Regions from separate parts of the Variovorax sp. AC103 genome, predicted to be linked through region 2. Evidence: predicted binding sites of a transcription regulator. Region 2 holds the regulator's gene; the other holds the start of a gene.
What was found. The regulator LexA, encoded in region 2, represses DNA repair genes until DNA is damaged. The targets are predictions, from matches to a motif close to ACTGTATNNNNATACAGT.
Positions count from the first base shown of each region.

Region 1 (5,263 bases), on a different contig from region 2:
ACTCACGGCCACCCAGTAGTCGCGGGCGCTGTGTCGAGTGGTCTCGGGTGACGCGGGTGCAGGCGCGCCCTCCCCTTTTCCTTTTCCTTCGCCTACCCGCTCTCCTTCTTCGCTTTGCGTGGTCCGATCCCACCAGCCGCCTTCGACCCGGTGCGGGCCCGCGAGCAACTGCAGCACGCCTTGGTAGAGCGGCCGGTTGTTCTGTGTCGCCAGGCGCAGCGGCTTCGCCAGGATGAAGGTGGGCTGCGGCACTTCGACCATGCAGCTCCTTGCGCGCGGTGCCGGCTCCGGTGCAGGCCGCCAGCGGCACATCCATTCCATTCGGTGGTCTTCGAGGATCACGGGGCGCAGCACCCGGTCCGGCCCGAGACGAGCCGCGATGCGCTCGAGCACGAGCGCCAAACTTTCTCCCGACTGCCGTGCCTCAGGCAGCATGGAGAAGCTCTTTTCCTCCAGCGATTGCACCTCGGTGGCCAGCAGTTCTAGGTCGCCGACCGGCGCCAGCAGCTCGACCTTGTCGAGGTGCTCGGCCAGCAGCCGAATCAGGTGCTCCGTGTCACGGGTTGCTTGGGCAGTGCGCACGGTAAGTTCGCCGCCATCGCCCGCAGACTTCGAGCGCATCGCGTCATGGCACCAGCGTAGCGTGAAGGCGGTGACGCCCGAGCGCCGTGCCATGAGCCAGCCGGCCATCTGGAGCACCAAACGGCGCGCACCGAACAGTATTGCGGGGGCGTGCTCGACCCGCGCCATGAGCTCCAGCTTCGCGTGGAAGGTCTCGGGCAGCTGCGCCCAGGGGTAGGTCTCGGGACGCAGACCATAGACTTGGTCGAGCGTCGCCAGCAGCTGAGAGTCAAACCGCCGACTCAGGCCACCCCGCGGCAGCGCGCGCACCTGGCCCAAGGTTCGGCAGCCCAGCCGGGCCAGCGTCGCCTGGTGCGTGGCTACCTGCGTCAGCGTCTCAAGCGGCAGCGCGTCGAGGAGCTGGGCGAGCGGTTTGGCAAAGCCGTTGGACAGCCCAGCCCGGGCCACGGCCAGCGCGGCCAGGCTCGTCGGCGCCCAGCTCAACTGCCGCACGCCGAGGTCCCTGGATTCCTCGCGCACGCGTTCGACCAGACGGCGCTTGCCGCCGAACAGGCGCAAGCTCTGCTCCATCTCCATGACGACCGCCGGGCATTGCAAAAGCGCTTCGAGGACAGCGACGCGGGGTGTGAACTGAAGACACCACGTCGCGAGCCCGTCGAGCGCCTCAGTGCGCCGCTGCGGGTCGTCCGGAAGGCTGTCGGGAAGAAGGGCTGCCCACAGCATGGGAGAGCTCCCTGCACTGGCGGGCCGCGATCAGGCGGCTCGGGTAGCGAAGGCGCGGCGTCAGGACCGTTTCCAGCCCGCCAGGGATAGAGGGCAAGCGCAGTTCGCCCTCATGCGGCGGTCCCTTGCGCTTGAGCAGGTGAACGTGCAGTTCCCAGTCGACGCCCAGGCGGGCCTGCAGGCGCAGCGGCGCAGCCGACGCTTCATGCGCGGCCGACTCCGGCCGGCACAGGATGACCGGGCCGTCGCAGCTCTGGGCGCAGACCTGCAAGCGGCGGATCTGTTCCTGGCGGGCCTGGGGCAGCCAGCTCACCAGCATGCCCGCAGCGTTGGCCTTGATGAGCTGCTCGGTGGCCCACAGGCGCTCCACCGGCTTGTCCGCGTTGACCCACACCAGCTGGCGTTCATCCAGGCCGAGATGGCGCAGGCCGGGCAGATGCGGGGCCTTCGGCGGGCCGACGACGACGATCTGCTTGCCCTGGGCGACCACGACACGCATCGCGGGGGCAAGCAAGCGCCATTCAAGTACAGAGGGCTGGACCTGCAGGACCTCCGTCAACGACTGGCACGGCCAGCCATTGCCAGGCAACTCAGCGTCCAGCGCCTCGAAGCCGGTGCCGAGCGTGGACGTGACCGGCGAGCCGAGCGCATCACCCCGCCAGATTGCCGCTTCCACGGCGTGCGGGAGCCCGACGGGCCAGCGTTGCGCCACACCGGAAGGCGTGAAAGACTGTGGGACTGGGGGCGTGTTTTCGCCATCAGCCCACAACAGGGAGATGGCCATCGAGGCTCCTATTACTGTATGGATGTACAGTATCTCTGCGCCGTGCAGCTTGAGCAAGAAGGTTTACAAATTTGGTTGGCCTCTTGCCGCTCGGTACGGGCCAGATGAACGAACTCAGCAATCCCGCTGGGCGAATTCGCAGGAGGTGACGCATGTGCTACTCAGCCCAGATTCGTGCCGACTACAAGCAGTTCTTCCGGATGTTCGGGGGCGTGCTGACGCTGGACGCTTTCGCAGCGCTGTACTACGAGCGCCAGTCGAATCCGAAGACCAAGATCCCAAGGCGATGGATGCCGCGTTCATGAGCCCCGAGAACGAGGACGAGCGGGGCATCAAACACCTCATCGATGCATTCAACACCCAGCAAGCCACCAAGCTCGAGCAAGACCTTTTCGCTCAGCGCAAGCGCCTGGCCGATGGCCAGCGCAAGCTGCTAGTCAAGACGACGAAGAAAGCGTCCGAGGATGTGCGCATCGCCACAACCAAGGTGGAATGGGGACTTGGCAAGCTGGCCGACTTGAGGCGAGCCGAACCAGAACCACGCGATGCGCGGATATTTCCGGGCGTCTATGCGCCAGTGATGATCTGGGAAGACGGGCATCGGGTGATCAAGCCGATGCGCTACCAGTGCAGGTCAGCGGGCAAGCCCGAGAAATTCGATTTCCTCTACCCGGGTACGTACAACGCCCGGCGCGACAACCTCGAAGGGTTTTGGCGGGGCCAATTTGGCGTGTCGCACGGTGTCATGGTGATCAATGCCTTTTATGAGCATGTCGATCTTGAAGGCAAGGACACCGTCCTTGAGTTCAGGCCAAGGCCGGAGCAGGACATGTGGCTGGCGTGCCTGTGGTCCAAGTGGACTGCGCCGGGACAGCCAGACCTGCTGTCGTTCGCCGTCATCATGGATGAGCCGCCGCCAGAGATTGCGGCGGCCGGCCATGATCGTTGCCCCATACCACTCAAGCTTGAGAACATCGACGCTTGGTTAAGGCCGGACAAAGGCAATCTGGACGCCCAATACGCAATCCTCGATGACCGCGCGCGCCCGTACTACGAGCACCGCCTCGCCGCTTGACCAGTTTTCCTGCGCCCATGGCGAGGAAACCGTGGCCAGAGAATGGCCGCCGAAGCTGGGCATCGCTCGCCGCGGGCCTGTGATCCGCCTAGGATAGGCGTATGACGGCATACAACAACGAGGCCCCTCGTCCAACGGACCCCACGGGATCAGCTGTTTCTGCTAAGGGAATCGACCCGGCAAGAGCAGCGGCCCTGCTCTGGCAGCAGTCGCCCGACATCGCCTTCGTTTTGCTCGATGCGGAAGGCGTGATCACGTCTTGGCAAGGCGCCGCGGCGGCGCTCTTCGGCTATGCCGAGAGCGAGATCGTGGGGCAACTCATCGACGTGCTCTTCGTTGAGGAGGACCGCGAACTGGGGTTGCCTCAGTTGGAACGCCAAGTCGCGGTTTCTGCGCATCGCTCGGAAGACGACCGCTGGCATGTGCGCAAGGACGGCGCGCGCATTTGGGTGACGGGCAGCATGGTCGCCCTGCGAGACCAGGGTCAGCACGTTGGCTTTGTGAAGGTCATGGCAGATCGAACCAATCTGCGGGCGCAGATCGAGACCACGGAGAACCGGCTTCGACGCGCTCACGAGACCATTCAAGGACGCGACGCATTCTTTGGGCGCCTGGTGCATGAAGTTCGCAACGCCCTGGGGCCGGCACGCATTGCCGCCGAAATCATGGACAAGAAGGGGCTGGTGATCAATGACCTGGCAAAGCCTGTCGACGTAATCAACCGGCAAGTCATTTTGGTCGATCGGATGATGGACGATCTGGCGGAAGTCGTCCGCTTCGGGGCGGGAAAGTTGAGCCTGACCAAGACCACGTTCGACCTGGGCGCGGAGATCGTGGATATTGCAAACGTTGTGGTTGCGGACGCTGCGAAGAAGCAGCAAACCCTGTCCGTCCTGGTTCCCGCTGCGCCTGTCCCCCTCCTGGCTGACCGTCAGCGGCTGCACCAAATCGTGTTCAACCTCCTCCACAACGCCATCAAGTACACGCCCGCGGGCGGAAAGATCTGGCTTCGCTTCACCGTGGAGATCGATCACGCGGTGATAAAGGTAGAGGACACCGGCGTTGGCATCGATCCCTCCCTGCTTCCGGTGATCTTCGAGCTGTTCACCCAAGAAAATCCTCAGCAGTCGGAGGGCGGCTTCGGGGTTGGGCTTTCGCTGGTGAGGGATCTTGTTCACGCCCATGGCGGGTTCGTCGATGTCCGTTGCGACGGAAAGGGACACGGCACCGAGTTCAGCGTTCGCCTCCCACTCGGCTCGGCCATTGCTGCTTGAACAAGGTGTAGGACGACCTTGCCGGCTCAAGAGCCGCTCGCACTGAGAAATTCCTAGGGCGCGAGAGCACTCTTTCGTTCCAGACCTTCGATCCATGGGCTGACCATCGGAAGAACCGGCAACCAATTGGCAAGGCGACGAATAGATTGGGCTTCAAGCGCTGCCCACGAATGGCCAGACGAGTTGCGCGGGAGCCAATGCCACATCTCTGTGAGCGTCCTGTCCAACCATCTTGAAAGCCTGCTCGGAGCATAGGAGCCTAGTCCCCATCAACAACTCTTGGTGGACACCTGAGCACTATCCCCGATCAGCAAGCCGGCACACGTCGGCGACGTCGCATTCACAGCGACGAATTCAAGGCGAACGCTGTGGCCAGCTGCATGCAGCCGGGCATGTCGATGGCGGCAGTGGCAATGGCCCAAGGCGTCAACGCGAATCTGCTGCAACTGGAAGAACCAGCTTCTGGGACGTGAGGCACCCGCATCCATGAAACACACCAATCAGTCCCCGCGGGCTCAAGAGCGCGACGAGCTCGATCGCGAAGTTGATGCGTTGCGCCGCGAAGTCAGGCAACTGCGCCTTGAGCAGGACCTCTTGAATAAGGCCAATGAACTGTTAAAAAAAGGCCTGGGCGTCGATCTGCAGCTCCTGTCCAACCGGGAGAAGACACTGCTGATTGACGCAATCAAGGAGCATTACGGCCTGCCAGAGCTCCTTGCACAGTTGGGTATTGCACGTAGCTCGTACTTCTACCATCGGGCCCGCGCAGTGGTGGGCGACAAGTACCTCCAAGTGCGACACGCGCGCTCTCCGTCCAGACAGAAA
Region 1 covers NZ_CEEDFC010000012.1:207,363-212,625, forward strand. Annotated here, with positions in the region: gene AC0IYU_RS19160 (Y-family DNA polymerase) at 1-1,305, opposite strand, end outside; gene imuA (translesion DNA synthesis-associated protein ImuA) at 1,247-2,089, opposite strand; partial or broken gene AC0IYU_RS19170 (SOS response-associated peptidase family protein) at 2,242-3,164, shown strand; gene AC0IYU_RS19175 (PAS domain-containing sensor histidine kinase) at 3,266-4,438, shown strand; partial or broken gene AC0IYU_RS19180 (transposase) at 4,789-5,236, shown strand.
Region 1: a site for LexA is predicted at 2,103-2,120, ahead of imuA (translesion DNA synthesis-associated protein ImuA). Genes of this name have one in related genera too.

Region 2 (5,263 bases):
CTGACGAAGAGCTCGGGCTGTGAGCTTCACCGTCCTGGTGCCGGCGCGCCTGGCGTCCACGCGGCTTCCCAACAAACCCCTGGCCGACATCGCCGGCGTGCCGATGGTGGTGCGCGTGGCCCGGCGCGCCAGCGAATCCGGCGCCTCGCGCGTGGTGGTCGCCGGCGACGACCCCTCCATCGTTTCGGCATGCAAGGCGCATGGCGTCGAGGCTATCCTGACCCGCCAGGACCATCCCAGCGGCACCGACCGGCTGGCCGAAGCCTGCGAGCAACTGGGACTGGACGGCGACGATATCGTGGTGAACGTCCAGGGCGACGAACCGCTGATCGACCCTGCGCTGATCGATGCCGTGGCGTCCACGCTGGCCAGCCACGCCGAAGCCGACATGAGCACCGCGGCCCACGCGATCGATTCGATCTCCGATTTCATGAACCCGAACGTGGTGAAGGCCGTGCTCGACGCGCAAGGCAACGCCATGTACTTCAGCCGCGCGCCCGTTCCATGGTGGCGCGACGGCTCCGCCAGCGGCGCAGCGCCGAGCGTGGTGCCCACGCCGGCGCCATTGCGGCACATCGGCATCTACGGCTACCGCGCGGCCTTCGTGCGCAAGTTTCCGTTGCTTGCGCCCGCGCCCGTCGAGGCGACCGAGGCGCTGGAACAACTGCGCGCGCTGTGGCACGGTCACCGCATTGCAGTGCATGTGAGCGATGTCGCGCCCGGTCCGGGCATCGACACGCCCGAAGACCTGGCGCGGGTCCGCGCCGTGTTTGCCGCAGGCCCCACCGCCTGAGAAAACCGCCGCCCCGGTGGGAAACGCGGGGATTTCTCGAGGGGCACGCATGCTATCCTCGAAGCAATTCCGCCTTGCCAAGCCCTCGGGCCGACGCTTGGTGCGACACAAAATCTAAGAACCGTCCGAGGACACCATGAGACTAATTTTGCTGGGCGCGCCCGGGGCGGGCAAAGGCACGCAGGCGGCCTTCATTTGCCAGAAATACAGCATTCCCCAAATCTCGACCGGCGACATGCTGCGCGCTGCCGTCAAGGCAGGCACGCCGCTGGGGCAACAGGCCAAGGCCATCATGGATGCGGGCGCACTGGTCAGCGACGACCTGATCATCAATCTGGTGAAGGAACGCATTGCCCAAGCCGACTGCGCCAGCGGATTCCTGTTCGACGGCTTCCCGCGCACCATTCCTCAGGCCGACGCCATGAAGGCAGCCGGCGTCAAGCTTGACTACGTGCTTGAGATCGACGTGCCCTTCAGCGACATCATCGAACGCATGAGCGGCCGTCGCTCGCACCCGGCATCGGGGCGCACCTACCACGTCAAGTTCAACCCGCCCAAGGTGGAAGGCAAGGACGACGTGACGGGAGAAGACCTGATCCAGCGCGAAGACGACAAGGAAGAAACCGTGGGCAAGCGACTGGACGTGTACAGCCAGCAGACGCGCCCGCTGGTGGATTACTACTCGGCCTGGGCCAAGGCCGACCCCGCCGCCGCGCCGAAGTATCGCGCCATCAAGGGCGTGGGCACGGTCGATGAAATCACCCAGCGTGCGCTGGCCGCACTGAGCAGCTGATTTCGCAGCCGCCCTCGGCCATTTGCACGGGGCGGCTTTTTCTCTTACCCGAGCAGTTCCAGCATCAGCGCGATGCGCGCCTTCACCGGCGTCAACGCGCCTGCGTCGCGCAACTGATCGCCTGCCTTCGGCAGGATGCGTCCATTAACGCATCGCGTGGCACGAATCACCGCCACACCTTCGGCCTGAGCCTTCAGCGCGGCTTCTTCGAGCGAATGGTGCAGCGTGCCGTTGCCGGTTGCCGCGAGCACCAGTCCTCGCGGCGGCTCAGCACCGTTGGACTGGACGAGCGCATCGATCAGCGCGCCACTGGCACCCGCGTAGCTCATGACGATCTCGACGCGAGGCCACCGCAAGCCGCTGGCGTCGAAGATCTTCGCCCTGCGAGACACAGCCGCTTCGGGCCATGCCCGGACCAGGCGCACTTCCCCTTCCTCCACATAGCCCACCGGCCCGGCATCGCCTGACGCAAAGGCTTCCAGCCGGTAGGTGTGGGTCTTCTGGATGTCCAGACCGCTGTGGATGGTTCCAGCGCACACCGCCGTCACACCCCGCGCGCCTGCAGTGACAGCAACGCCGATTGCGTCCCGGACGTTCTGGGGACCATCGGGCGCCAGCGCGGTCGCGGGTCGCATCGCGCAGGTCAGCACGACCGGCTTGGTCGCCGCCAGCACACTGTGCAGGAAGAAGGCTGTTTCCTCGAGCGTGTCCGTGCCGTGCGTGATCACAATGCCCGCGACGTCCGGTTGCGCGAGCCAATGCGCGCAGCGCTGAGCCAGCTTCTGCCAGACCTCGAAGGACATGTCCTTGCTGTCGAGCTGCGCCACCTGCTCAGCGACCAGCGTCACTCCGGCGGGCGGCTCGATGCCGCCCAACAGGTCGGCCACGCCCACCTGCCCTGCGGTGTAGCCGATGTTGTCGCCGCTGCTGGCAGCCTTGCCAGCGATGGTGCCGCCGGTACCCAGCACCACCACGCGGCGCACGTCAGGCAAAGGGGAATTGACCATGACTTGTCAACTTTTAAAAACTGGTTAAAAATACAGCTACTGGATATCTACCCAGTGCCGCAAGGAACCACACATGCAGTTCGCCGTGAAGCTTACAGCCCGCCAGCAGCAGATCCTGGACTTGATCCAGAGTGCCATCGCACGCACCGGTGCGCCACCCACGCGCGCCGAAATCGCCAATGAGCTGGGGTTCAAGTCGGCCAACGCCGCCGAAGAGCACCTGCAGGCGCTGGCCCGCAAGGGCGTGATCGAACTCGTCAGCGGCACCTCGCGCGGCATTCGCCTCAAGGGCGACGCCCTGCGCTCGCTCAACGAAACGCGCCACCGCGAAGGCGGCCAGTTCTCGCTCTCGCTGCCTGGCATGGCCCAGCTGGCGCTGCCGCTCATCGGCCGTGTCGCAGCCGGCTCGCCCATCCTGGCGCAAGAGCATGTGGACCAGACCTACTACGTCGAGAACACGCTGTTCCAGCGCCAGCCTGACTACCTGCTGAAGGTGCGCGGCATGTCGATGCGCGACGCCGGCATCATGGACGGCGACCTGCTCGCCGTGCAGGCCACCAAGGAAGCGCGCAACGGGCAAATCGTGGTTGCGCGGCTGGGCGAAGAAGTGACCGTCAAGCGCCTCAAGCGCAACAAGCAGGTCATCGAGCTGCACGCCGAAAACCCCGACTACCCGACCATCATCGTGCAGCCGGGCGAGCCCTTCGAAATCGAAGGCCTCGCGGTCGGGCTCATCCGCAACACCATGCTCATGTAGGCCCATGGCCTGCTGGCAACAGCACCTCATCCGGCCGCGACAGGTGGCGGGCGTATGGCGCGAAGTCGCCATCACCCTGTCGCGGCCGATTCAAGAAATCCTGCCTGTGTTCAACCTCATACTTTTTTGGAGTTCACATGGGAATCGCCCTCCTCGCCATCGCTGATTTCTGGATGCCGCTGCAATCGCTGGCCAACCGCCTGATTCCGGCGCGCCGACCCCACGCCAGGGATCGGCTCGACGCCAACGACACGTCCGCCGGATTGCGTTACGTGGCCGTGCGCCCCGCTTGCACCACCCGCGTCGGCAGCAACGCCACGGCGCCCGAGGTCGCCACGGCCCCTGCACGCCCCCTGCGCGTGGTTCGCGTGGTCGACGGCAAAGGCCAGCAGCGCAACAACCGCGTCGTGATCTCCGGGCGCATGGCCGACGTGTGCGACGAGCTCGACCGGCTGGCCGCCCTCGAAGCCGCAGAAACCCTGGCCACGCTCCACCGCTCGACGCGGCTGCACTGACGCAAAACGCCCCTGCCGAGGGGCCCGGAAGCCGCCGCGGGCCGGGTATCCAAACGTTCACTGGTGCGACATGCCAATGCTGCGAGGCACAATGGCACGCCATGAACATTGTGATCCTCGACGACTACCAGGACGCGGTGCGCAAATTGCGCTGCGCCGCCAAGCTGGACGCGTACGCGGCCAAGGTCTACACCAACACGGTGAAAGGCATCGGGCAACTGTCGGTTCGCCTCAAGGACGCCGATGTGATCGTGCTGATTCGCGAGCGCTCCCAGATTTCTCGCCAGCTCATCGAAAAGCTGCCCAAGCTCAAGCTCATTTCGCAGACCGGGCGCGTCGCCGGCCACATCGACGTCGCGGCATGTACCGAGCGCGGCGTGGCAGTGGCCGAGGGTTCCGGCTCTCCGCAGGCGCCCGCCGAACTCACCTGGGCGCTCATCATGGCCGCCATGCGCCGGCTGCCGCAGTACATCAGCAACCTCAAGCACGGCGCGTGGCAGCAATCCGGACTCAAGTCGGCGTCGATGCCGCCCAATTTCGGACTCGGCTCCGTGCTCAAGGGCAAGACCCTGTGCATCTGGGGCTATGGCCGCATCGGCCAACTCGTGGCGCGCTACGGTCAGGCGTTCGGCATGCAGGTCGTGATCTGGGGGCGTGAAGCCAGCTGCGCCAAGGCCCGATCCGACGGCTTCCAGGTCGCGCAGAATCGCCATGAATTCTTCGCCGCCGCCGACGTGCTGTCGGTGCATCTGCGGCTCAACGAAGAGACCAACGGCCTCATCACGCTGGAAGATCTCTCCCGCATGAAGCCGACGGCGCTGTTCGTCAACACCTCGCGCGCCGAACTGGTCGAAGCCGATGCCCTGCTCGCCGCGCTCAACCGCGGCCGCCCGGGGCTGGCCGCCATCGACGTGTTCGAGAGCGAGCCGCCGCTGCAGGGCCACGCGCTGCTTCGGCTGGAAAACTGCATCTGCACGCCGCACATCGGCTACGTGGAGCAGGAAAGCTACGAGAGCTACTTCGGCCAGGCGTTCGACAACGTCGTGAGCTACATCAACGGCAATCCCACCAACATCGTGAACCCGGGCGCGCTGCAGGTCCGCCGGTGAGCCCGGTCGCGCCGCAGCGCACGTCGCAACGTGCGCTCTGGGCGCTGCTCGCCGGCAACTTCGTGATCGGCACCGGCGTGATGGTGGTGCCGGGCACGCTCAATGAAATCAGCGTGTCGCTGTCGGTTGGCGTCGCCACCGCCGGGCAGCTGATCACGGCCGCCGCGGTGGTGATGTGCATCGGTGCGCCGCTGCTGGCCGCCGCGGTCGCGGGCTGGGACCGGCGCCAGCTGCTGGCCCTCACCATGCTCTGGTACGCCGCCGGGCACCTGCTCGCGGCCTGGATGCC
Region 2 covers NZ_CEEDFC010000001.1:501,501-506,763, forward strand. Annotated here, with positions in the region: gene AC0IYU_RS02265 (Trm112 family protein) at 1-23, shown strand, start outside; gene kdsB (3-deoxy-manno-octulosonate cytidylyltransferase) at 20-793, shown strand; gene adk (adenylate kinase) at 930-1,586, shown strand; gene AC0IYU_RS02280 (asparaginase) at 1,631-2,593, opposite strand; gene lexA (transcriptional repressor LexA) at 2,667-3,350, shown strand; gene AC0IYU_RS02290 (hypothetical protein) at 3,488-3,865, shown strand; gene AC0IYU_RS02295 (D-2-hydroxyacid dehydrogenase family protein) at 3,967-4,974, shown strand; gene AC0IYU_RS02300 (MFS transporter) at 4,971-5,263, shown strand, end outside.